DNA from 2 places in the Anaerobacillus sp. ABD4_527 genome. Region 1 is predicted to be linked to the other one. Evidence: riboswitches for the same ligand, from Rfam matches in the RefSeq annotation. Region 1 holds a riboswitch; the other holds the start of a gene.
The links. Region 1 has a riboswitch for thiamine pyrophosphate ahead of thiC (phosphomethylpyrimidine synthase ThiC). Riboswitches for the same ligand answer to the same signal wherever they lie in the genome.

Region 1 (5,658 bases):
TAGATAGTCATTTACAAGCAAATTTGCACCTCGTTTTTTCCTATGTCTCTTCAATTGTTACGTTAAATGAAGTGTACACGTTAATAATATAAGATTTCTACCTTATGACACTTCACGCATTTTTCATAGTTTTGATCTCCTTCAAAGTGATGATCACAGTTTTCTTGAAACGCTTTTAACTGATTCTCGAGCAGTGAAAGGTGATGTTTCGTAACGTTAATTTCTTCTTCAAGTTGTTGAACGTTCATCATGTCGCCCCCTTCATGTTATCGGTAAATCGACGATCCATTTTCTTTAAACTCTGCAGCTTTTCTCTTCATCCCATTTTCAATATCCTCTTTCGTGAACGTTTCATTTTCTTTTACGAAATGTCGGATATCTTGAGAAATCCTCATACTGCAGAACTTTGGTCCACACATGGAACAAAAGTGTGCTGTTTTTGCTCCCTCAGCAGGTAAGGTTTCATCATGATACTCCACTGCACGTTCTGGATCTAAAGACAAGTTGAATTGATCTCTCCACCTAAATTCAAACCGTGCTTTCGAAAGGGCATCATCTCGGAGTTGTGCCCCTGGATGCCCTTTCGCTAAATCAGCTGCATGTGCCGCAATCTTATACGTGATCACCCCTTCTCGAACATCTTCTTTGTTTGGTAATCCTAGATGTTCTTTTGGCGTAACATAGCAAAGCATCGCCGTACCGTACCAACCGATCATCGCTGCCCCAATTGCAGACGTAATGTGATCATACCCAGGAGCGATATCTGTTGTAAGTGGTCCCAATGTATAAAATGGCGCTTCATCACATAGCTCGACTTGTTTGTCCATGTTTTCTTTAATCAGATGCATAGGCACATGTCCTGGTCCCTCAACCATAACTTGAACATCATATTTCCACGCCAATTTTGTTAGTTCTCCAAGGGTTTCTAATTCAGCAAACTGTGCGTCATCATTGGCGTCAGCAATGGATCCAGGACGCAAGCCATCTCCTAGGGATAAAGAAATATCATAGGTTTTTAAGATCTCACAAATCTCTTCAAAGTGCGTATACAAAAAGCTTTCTCGATGATGATACAAGCACCACTGCGCCATGATCGAGCCGCCACGAGATACGATTCCCGTTAACCGTTTAGCCGTAAGCGGCACATATTGTAATCGAACACCGGCATGAATCGTGAAGTAATCAACACCCTGCTCTGCTTGCTCGATTAATGTATCTTTGTAAACCTCCCAAGTTAGATCCTCAACAACATTGACCTTTTCGAGCGCTTGATAAATTGGGACGGTCCCCACTGGCACAGGTGAATTACGTATAATCCATTCTCGAGTCGTATGAATGTTTTTCCCCGTTGATAAATCCATAATCGTATCTGCGCCCCAGCGTGTTGCCCAAGTCATTTTTTCCACTTCCTGTTCAATCGATGAGGAAACGGCAGAATTTCCAATGTTCGCGTTAATCTTCACATGAAAATTGCGACCGATGATCATCGGCTCAATCTCTGGATGATTGATGTTCGCAGGAATGATCGCACGGCCTTTAGCCACTTCAGCTCGAACAAATTCTGGATTCATCTTTTCTCTAAGTGCGATGAATTCCATCTCGGGAGTGATCACTCCCTTTCTAGCGTAATGAAGTTGCGAAACGTTCTTTCCCTTCTTCGCTCGCAGTGGTTTTCGATTTAACCGTGAAAAATGACTCATTCTCGGATCATTTTCATCTTTGTATCCATTATCTTCTGGCTTCATTTTGCGCCTTTCATACTCTTCAACGTCTCCACGTTCTTGAATCCAGGTTTTACGAAGTGCTGGGAGCCCTTTTTCTAGATCAACAGTATATTGTTGGTCTGTATACGGACCACTAGGGTCGTATACACGAACCGGAGGATTCTCCTCTTCACCAAATGTCCCTGTTGTCGGACTCAACGCGATTTCACGCATCGGCACCTTGATATCCTCTCTCGATCCTGAGATATACACTTTTCGACTACCTGAAAAACTAGACATAATGGAAATGCTCTCATTGCTTGGTGTAGATGATGTTGACATCATAAACTCTCCCTTTTTTTGAAATAAAGGACGAGATGAATCAAACCATGTGCAGAAGCCTATCAAAACATAAAAAAGCCGGGTCCATTGTCATTCATCGGACCCGGCTCATATGTAAACAGACGTTGCGTTACAGTGATGATCGTTCTAACTTCCCTACGCTGGCATGATCCAGATCAGGTCCAAAGAGTCAAGAAACTTCAAAGCGTTTCCTTCTCAGCCCAGCTCATTGGGCTCCCCTAGTTAACTCTATTGTATTTGATTCTAGTATATAGGAGTCTTCTAAAAATACAATAGCTACCGTTATAGAACGATTCTATTTACCTATGCCTAACGATTACCTCTTCTATCAAATTTCCTAAGATGTTCATGCTATGATTGTGAGGAAAATACGTTTATAAAAATGGAGGCGACTACAATGAATTACGAAAAACTACACTGGAACGAAGATCGTTATTATGTTGGCCTAAGCTATCCAGGTTCCCTTTCCCTTAACTCCTTAGAAGAAGTGGATCTACCGTCTTTCTGGACAACGTTCTCGGAGCAATTCATGAACCGTCACGTGAGTCACCTTGTCCCAAAGGAAGAAGCGATTGGCTATATGAAAGAAATCGAGCACGGAAGTTATGCATACACAGCAGCGTGTGAAGTCACAGCATTCGGTGAAACGAGTGGTTTTGAGAGAATCATCATCCCAAAAGGAACGTATTTATCATTTGAAATCAGCTTTCGTAATAAAGACCGTGACATTAAATCAGTCTATGATTACATACAAAAAGAAAGACCGTCGGGTATCGATCTTTCTTACTGCTTCGAATATTATCCAGAATCCTTTAACCATGAAGATGAAGAAACATCGCTTTATTTCATCGTTCCTCGTATTGAGAGATAGCTAGAGCTAGAAGATGTACGTGGCAAACCAGAACTTTTCCCTTTCACCTGCTTTAACGTCGCTACGATCAGAAAGCTGACGATCACTAAGAGAAGCCACGAGCTTACCTTTCCAAGGTGAACAAGACTCCAGGCATCTCTCTGGTTCGGGTATTCCCAGGCGCTAAAGAAAGTCGCGATGTTCTCTGCGATCCATATGAAAAATCCGATAAGCACAAATGAAAGCGCAATCGGCATACGGTATTGCTTTCCTCCAACCTCATACGTGACCCATGATTGAAAGAAGACGAAGATGACGAGCGCAGATAACCACCAGCGAACATCGATCCAATAATGATGAGTGAAGAAGTTTAGGTAGATTGCAGCCGCAAGTGGAACGACGAGCCACAAAGATGGCCATTTGACCAATTTTACGTTCAGCCTTCTCCACGCCTGACAGAGATAGCTCGCAACGCTCGCATACATAAATCCGCTGTACAACGGTACGCCAAAAACCTTTGAGTAACCCTCTGCCGGATATGACCAAGAACCCATGTGCACTTTAAAAAGCTCTAGTGCGAGACCGATGAGGTGAAACATCGTGATCACCTTCAATTCATCTCGCGTCTCAAGACCAGAACGAATCATCCACCACTGCATGACTAAACAGATTAAGAGTAGCCAGTCATATCTCGGCAATAGGGGGAGCGGAACGAACTTCGTAAGAGCTAAGGAAGCAAAGATAACGACCGGGAACAAGCAGGATAGCGCTTGCTCCCACCCGAACCTGACGAGCTGCTTAAGTGGCCCCATCACTTACCGCTCTCGTTTTTATATTCCAAAATATCGCCAGGCTGGCATTCCAATGCCTCACATATCGCTTCCAACGTTGAAAATCGAACCGCCTTCGCTTTTCCATTCTTCAAGATCGAAAGGTTCGCCATCGTGATACCCACCCTTTCCGAAAGTTCCGTCACACTCATTTTTCTTTTCGCTAACATCACGTCGATATTAATAATAATCGCCATGTTCTTCACCTCAAACCGTTAGATCATTTTCAGATTTGATTTCGATCGCACTCTTCAATAACTTCTGAAGAACAGCCGCAAATACTGCGATCACAAGAGAAGCAAAGATGATGACTAATCCGATCGCAATAACTCCTGGTGCATCATCCCTCTCACCTACTATATAAAAGAACGGCATAACGAGCATATACAACACACTGATGGTTGCTGCAGAAAACTTGATCGTTCGTAGCGATTTCACAGAAGAATCAGAAAATGCTTCTTCTTTATCGATAAAGCTTAACAGTTTTAGAGCTTGATACAATGCAACATAGAACGGAATGGCAGCAGCATACATTCCAATTAAAATGGGATAAAGAAATGTTTGACCCTCAGCTGCTTCAGACGCAATCGCTGGTAACGCAAAGATACACAGTGCAAGTACCGCTACCCCAATGACGACTACAACGATTCTTAAAAAATTCGTTGAACCTAGTTTCAATGTAAACACCTCGCTTGCTTGATAGGTTGAATATACCTCATTATTTATTGTTTTTCAATAAATAATTATTAATTATTGATATGTATTTATTGTTAATATATTCTCTTGAATCTAGATCACAAACGAGTACAAAAAAACTTACCCCATTTGGGATAAGCTCTTCATTCCTCACTTAAAGACATATTCCAGCCCTCTAGGAAACGTTTCACGCCACCATAGTACGTCATGTCCACCGTTAAACACGTCATACTTTACATCATAGCCATTTCGTTTGAGCGCTGAATACGTTTGGTTATTGGCTTCTTGTAACTCCGGAACTTCCAACCTACCTGCATTCATGTAGATCCGTACAGGATGTTGCTTTGACCCATTTTCCATGTGATGAACAGGCCAATCGACCCACTTCTTATGATTGAACGAACCCGATTGTGATAAAACCCCACCGAATAGATCCGGCCGTGACATTGCACTATAAAATGCGGCCAACCCTCCTAAGCTAGCTCCTCCTAAAACGATTTTGTTTTGATTCACTCTGAACGTATTGTGAATCCACGGTAAGAGTTCATCTGTTAAAAATTGAGTGAACACATCGTTTCCAACAAACTCCGTAAAACGGTCTGGGCTATCCACCCCGACCATAACCGTTGCAGAAATTTTTCCTTCATCATATAAATGATCGATCATAGCAGGTGCCGGGATGGCATCTGTATACTGAAAACCATCGAATAGAATCAACACGTTCTTAGGCGTGTCAGCTTCAATAGGATCATAGATCCATAGATTTCGTTCATTATGTAAGACGCTGCTCTCGAACACTTCCTTGTAGACGTTCCCCTTCTTCGTCACATTCATAGCGGCTAGCTCCTCATCTACTTCAACGTATGAGATTGCCGTAAGAGGGTCACCGGGTACTTCAGAATAATTCATCGTATTCGGGTTTAATGGGTCTAAGATCATGTGCTTGAATCTTTCTCCCCAATCATCTCCATAGTCGTCATTGATTGAGAAATAGTACGTGCTTGCGAATGCACGATCTATAAGAAAGGATTTTACCCAGATGTCGCTTTCTTCAAGCCTCGTCATGTCTCCTCCTTGTAACTCCCACCCTGGAAAACTACCTAAAACGTGAACGCTCGAAGTGTCTTCATTTCCAATATAAATAAAGTGAATTTCGATCCCATCATCTACGTGTTTCACAATCGGTGTCTCGAGTTGTTTCATGCTAGAAATCTCG
Region 2 (5,658 bases), on a different contig from region 1:
ATTTGACCGTGAAATGCTTATCAAATATATCGGAACATATAACTACCATGTTTACGATGCTGTTCTCCAGTCTAAAGCAAAAGCGCAGCGTGCATTTGCAGATGGCAGTGAGATTGTGGATATTGAAAACTATGTCAAAGCAAACCACGTCGAACCAAACCCAGAAATGTTTGGAAAAGCAGAAGGTAAAAATGTTATCCTCGTTTCACTTGAATCTACACAAACCTTCGTTGTAAACGAAGAAGTAGATGGTAAGGAAATCACACCTTTCCTTAATGATCTAATTGAAGATAGCTATTATTTCCCTAACTTTTATCACCAAACAGCACAGGGGAAAACATCTGATTCAGAATTTATCGTTGAAAACTCATTGTACGGACTTCCAAGTGGAGCGGTTTTCTTCACACATTCTGGAAATGAATACAATGCTAGCCCTGAGGTTTTAAGTGAAGAAGGTTACTACAGTTCAGTTTTCCACGCAAACAACAAGAGTTTCTGGAACCGTGATGTTATGTATGATGCTCTTAAATATGACAAGTTCTACGACATCAATGATTTTTCTGTAACTCCTGAAAACTCGATCGGGTGGGGACTGAAAGATGAGTACTTCTTTGATCAGTCGATTAAATATTTGAAGACAATGCCTGAACCTTACTATGCAAAGTACATTACGCTCACAAACCATTTTCCTTTTACACTTGAAAAAGAAGATGAGTACATCCCAGAGTGGACTTCTGATGATGGAACAGTGAATCGTTTCTTTACGACTGTAAGATATCAGGATGAAGCACTTAAGAAGTTTTTTGAGCGCATGAAAGAAGAAGGGCTATATGAAGATTCAATCTTCGTATTGTATGGAGACCACTATGGAATTTCTCAAAACCACAACAAGGCAATGGGAGAATTCCTTGGTAAAGAAATTACACCATTTGAGACCACTCAACTACAACGAGTACCTTTAGTTGTTCATATGCCTGGTCAAGAAGGCGAAGTGATGGAACAGGTTAGTGGTCAAATTGACTTAAAACCAACTATTATGCACCTTCTCGGAATTGAAACGAAAGATATGATTAAGTTCGGTAACGATTTATTCGCAGAAAAGCAAGATAACTTTACAATTCTTCGTGACGGAAGCTTTATCACTGAAAATCACCTTTATACCAATAACGTTTGTTATGACAAAGAAACTGGAGAGGAAACGGATAAAGCTGCCTGTGAACCATACATGGAGAAAGCTAAAACGGATCTTGCCTATTCCGATAAAATCGTCTACGGCGATCTGCTTCGTTTCTTTGGGGAAAACAACGAACAACCTGCTGGTGAAAGCGAAAAAACAGAACAGTAAGTAAAGAACCATGCCCACAGGGCATGGTTCTTTTGTTTTTGTTTATTAGCATACAACGATGAGCTCTCTACATAGCATAGTATGAAGGCTTCTAGGGTGGAGGGATTGCATATGAGAGTAAGAGTGAAGAGTGGAGATACGATGTGGAAGTATAGCAGAGTATTTCAAATACCAATGCAGCTTATTATCGATAGCAATGAAAGCGTTGATCCAAATCGGCTAGTCATCGGAGATATGATCAATATACCTGGTTACGTAACGAAAAGCTATACGATACGAAAGGGAGATACACTCTGGAGTATAGCTTTATGGTATGACGCGCCTTTGGATGGAATCTTACTCATTAATGATGCCAATCCTTTCGCGTTACAAGTTGGAGAGAAAGTAAACGTCCCCATTCGAATGGTTTGGCCTCTTGTGAATCCCGAGCAAAACTATACTTATGAAACGATGGTAAGAGATATTCAAAAGCTGTTAGCTGTTTATCCGTTTATAAAACGGTCAGTTATCGGGGAGTCTGTAATGGGGAAGCCTATTCCGGAATTACGAGTAGGCGTGGGTTCGAAGAAAGTCCATATGAACGGTTCATTTCATGCCAACGAATGGCTTACAACAGCTCTATTGATGAAGTTATTAAACGATTACTTAATGGCACTTACGAACACACAGGTGCTAAGTGGTGTTTACTTGCCACCTCTTTACGATTCTACATCCCTTTCAATTGTTCCCATGGTAAACCCTGATGGAGTAAACTTGGTCATTGATGGCTTGCCAGAAGAAGAGCCATATCGCACGTTAGCAAACGATCTAAATAACGGGAGTGACGATTTTAACCGTTGGAAAGCGAACATACGAGGTGTAGATTTAAACAATCAGTATCCTGCTAAATGGGAAATAGAGGCAGAACGGAAGCCGAAGAAACCATCACCGAGAAATTTTCCTGGTTATGAACCTCTAAGTGAGCCTGAAGCAATTGCAATTGCAGAACTCTCACAACGTAGGGAGTTTGACCGCGCACTAGCATTCCATTCTCAAGGAGAGGTCATTTTTTGGGGATATGAAGGTCTTGAACCTCCTGAATCTGAAGTTTTAGTTACTGAATATTCAAGGTTGAGTGGCTATCGCCCGATTCGCTATGTTGATAGTTTTGCAGGCTATAAAGACTGGTTTATTCAAGATTTTAGAAGCCCCGGCTTTACAGTAGAGATAGGAAAGGGAGAAAGCCCGCTTCCTATAAGTCAATTTGGTAAGATTTATAACGATACGATTGGGATATTTCTATCCTCTCTATATATGTAATTTACTTGTCATCATTCTGATTGTTTGCCATAATGAAAGAGAATTGAATAGTTGTTGACTAGGGGTGCCTACGTATTCGGGTAGGCTGAGAATAGGAAACCAATACTTTCTATACCCTTGAACCTGATCTGGTTTATACCAGCGTAGGGAAGTCGGTAGAGGTATTTGATATAATAACTGCCCTCATTCCATACGCGGAATGAGGGCTTTTTATATTTTTTGAGAAAGGAAGGATTCAAATGAAAGATTTTAACCTATATGTTATCACCGGTGAAGAATTTCATCCTGATCGAAGTTTATATGATGTGATGGAAGAGGCAATGTTAGGCGGAGCTGAAATTATCCAACTTCGTGATAAGCACAGTAGCAAGAAGGTGATTTTGGAAAAAGCAAGGATACTGCGTGATATGACGAGGAAGCACAATGTAACGTTTATCGTTAATGATCATATTGATGTTGCACTGGCAGTAGATGCAGATGGTGTTCATTTAGGACAGGATGATCTTCCGATAAGCGTAGCGAGAAAAATAATCGGTACGGATAAAATCATAGGAATCTCGACTCATAAGATAGAGGAAGCCCGCCTTGCAGAAAAAGAGGGGGCGGATTATATAGGAGCTGGACCTGTTTATAAAACGAATAGTAAAAGCGATGTGGTGGATCCAGTGACTACAGCTTACATTCATGCCGTTGCATCAGAAATTACAATACCGTTCGTTGCGATAGGTGGAATCAAGCTCCATAACGTGGAGGAAGTTTTAAGTGCTGGTGCGTCCCGGATATGTGTAATTAGTGAGGTTGTGGGTAGCTCTAACGTTCGAGGTACTAGTGAAGCATTCATCGAAAAGATTACACGTTCAAAGGAGGTTAATCATGAGACTTCACATTAATGGTGAAACGCATGACCTTGAAGTATCGACTATGACGGATGTGATTCATCACTTCCAGTTGCAAAAAAGCTTGGTTGCGACTGAATTAGACGGAACGATTATCGACCGAGAAGACTGGGACGAGACAGAGCTAAAAGATGGCATGAAAATTGAACTTGTTCAATTTGTTGGAGGTGGATGAAGATGAACGATGTACTAACAATCGCTGGAAAACAATTCGAATCTAGATTATTCCTAGGTACTGGGAGATACCCTAATCCCTTCGTACAAAACCAGGCGATCGAAGCTTCGGAGGCTGAGGTATTAACGTTTGCGATCAGGAGAATCAATTTGAACTCTCCTAACGAGGATGCAATTCTTCAGCACTTGGGTAACAAAACGTTTCAATACTTGCCTAACACTTCTGGTGCTACATCTGCTGAGGAAGCAGTTAGAATCGCTAAATTAGCTAGGTCTTCAGGGTTGAGCAACTGGATAAAGATCGAAGTGAGCAGAAATGACAAGACGCTATTGCCAGATCCAATTGAAACAGTAAAAGCGACAGAAATTTTAGCGAATGATGGATTCGTAGTCTTACCTTATACATCGGATGACCCAGCATTGTGCTACAGGTTACAGGAAGCTGGAGCAGCTGCAGTGATGCCTGGTGGTTCTCCCATCGGAACTGGGCTTGGAATCTTGAATCCATATAACATTGAACTTATTACAGAGGAGTTGACGGTTCCTGTCATCGTTGATGCGGGATTAGGTAGTGCAGCGGATGTAACAAAAGCGATGGAGCTTGGTGCTGATGGCGTGTTGTTAAACACGGCAATAGCCAAAGCAAGAAATCCAGTCAAGATGGCTGAAGCAGTAAAGCACGCGATTAAGGCAGGAAGGCTTTCTTATTTATCAGGTCGAATACCTAAGAAAAAGTATGCTACCGCTAGTAGTACGATCGACTATATTTCGAAGTAGGAGGGTGTTAAAGCATGGCTAGCGTTTCAATAGTTGGTGGAGGTGTCATCGGCCTGTCGATCGCGTATGAGTGCAGGAAACGTGGGTTTGAAGTTACCGTGATTGAAGCGGGAGTATGTGGTGGACAAGCTTCTGGTGCTGCTGCTGGGATGCTTGCTCCTTATTCCGAGATAACCGAAGACCCTGATGATTTTTTCCGATTATGCCAGAGAAGCCTTAATCTATACCCTGATTGGGTCGAGCATATCATGCAATCATCCAATGAATCATTTGAATTTAGCAACTGTGGAAGCCTTTATGCTATTTTTCATGAAGCCGATCTCCTTTCGCTAGAAGCAAAGAAACGGTGGCAAAGTGAATATGGTATTGAGTCCTATATCTTATCAGGAGATGAAGCTAGAGAAAAGGAGCCTTTACTCTCTGACGATGTATACGCTGCCCTTTGGTGCCCTGCTGAAAGTCATATCTATGCACCGGGATATGTAAAAGCCTTGATTCAAGCGTGCAGAAATGTTGGCGTTAGCATCATAGAACATGCTGGAGACGCAGAGTTAGTAGATGGTGAGCCCCACCTTGTTACCACAGATAAAGGCTTGATAAAAAGTGACTTTATTGTGCTTGCAACAGGAGCATGGTCACAGAAGTGGGAAATAGGACTAAATTGCTCATTACCTGTTTTTCCGATCAGAGGACAGATTTGTGCATATGATGGCCCATCACTAGGTCATATCGTGTTTACGAGTCAAGGTTATTTTGTTGGAAAAGAGAACGGAACCCTCATTGCAGGTGCATCTGAAGATATAGCGGGTTTTGACACAAGTGTTACGGAGCATGGGATAAACCGTTTAGAATCTTGGAGCAAAAAAGTGTTACCAGATCTGAGAGAAGAACAACCTTTTCATAAATGGGCAGGCTTAAGGCCAGCCTCACAGGACGGTTTTCCGATCATAGGAAAGGTTATAGGAAAACCATCAATCCTTATAGCGTCAGGACATTATCGTAATGGAATATTACTCAGTCCAGTAACGGCGGAAATCATCGCAAATGAAATCGAAAAAATGCCACAAGAAATTCCAATCGAGAGCTTTAGACCTGAACGGTTTCAGTTCGTTTAGAAGGGGATGAAAGGAAATGTTTAAAGTACTAACGATTGCAGGGTCTGATAGT

Region 2: it holds a riboswitch for thiamine pyrophosphate, as region 1 does, so the genes downstream of both, thiE (thiamine phosphate synthase) here and thiC (phosphomethylpyrimidine synthase ThiC) in region 1, are expected to answer to the same signal.

What each region holds. Positions count from the first base shown of each region.
Region 1 covers NZ_JBSWXZ010000002.1:251,402-257,059, reverse strand. Annotated here, with positions in the region: gene ACXAHI_RS13515 (DUF3885 domain-containing protein) at 1-21, opposite strand, end outside; gene ACXAHI_RS13510 (serine protease) at 81-248, opposite strand; gene thiC (phosphomethylpyrimidine synthase ThiC) at 267-2,045, opposite strand; TPP riboswitch at 2,182-2,296, opposite strand; gene ACXAHI_RS13500 (GyrI-like domain-containing protein) at 2,464-2,937, shown strand; gene ACXAHI_RS13495 (DUF817 domain-containing protein) at 2,907-3,728, opposite strand; gene ACXAHI_RS13490 (helix-turn-helix domain-containing protein) at 3,728-3,952, opposite strand; gene ACXAHI_RS13485 (DUF2975 domain-containing protein) at 3,954-4,424, opposite strand; gene ACXAHI_RS13480 (alpha/beta hydrolase-fold protein) at 4,593-5,658, opposite strand, start outside.
Region 2 covers NZ_JBSWXZ010000001.1:1,051,532-1,057,189, reverse strand. Annotated here, with positions in the region: gene ACXAHI_RS05585 (LTA synthase family protein) at 1-1,345, shown strand, start outside; gene ACXAHI_RS05580 (M14 family zinc carboxypeptidase) at 1,457-2,644, shown strand; TPP riboswitch at 2,695-2,811, shown strand; gene thiE (thiamine phosphate synthase) at 2,884-3,534, shown strand; gene thiS (sulfur carrier protein ThiS) at 3,518-3,715, shown strand; gene ACXAHI_RS05565 (thiazole synthase) at 3,712-4,491, shown strand; gene thiO (glycine oxidase ThiO) at 4,506-5,606, shown strand; gene thiD (bifunctional hydroxymethylpyrimidine kinase/phosphomethylpyrimidine kinase) at 5,623-5,658, shown strand, end outside.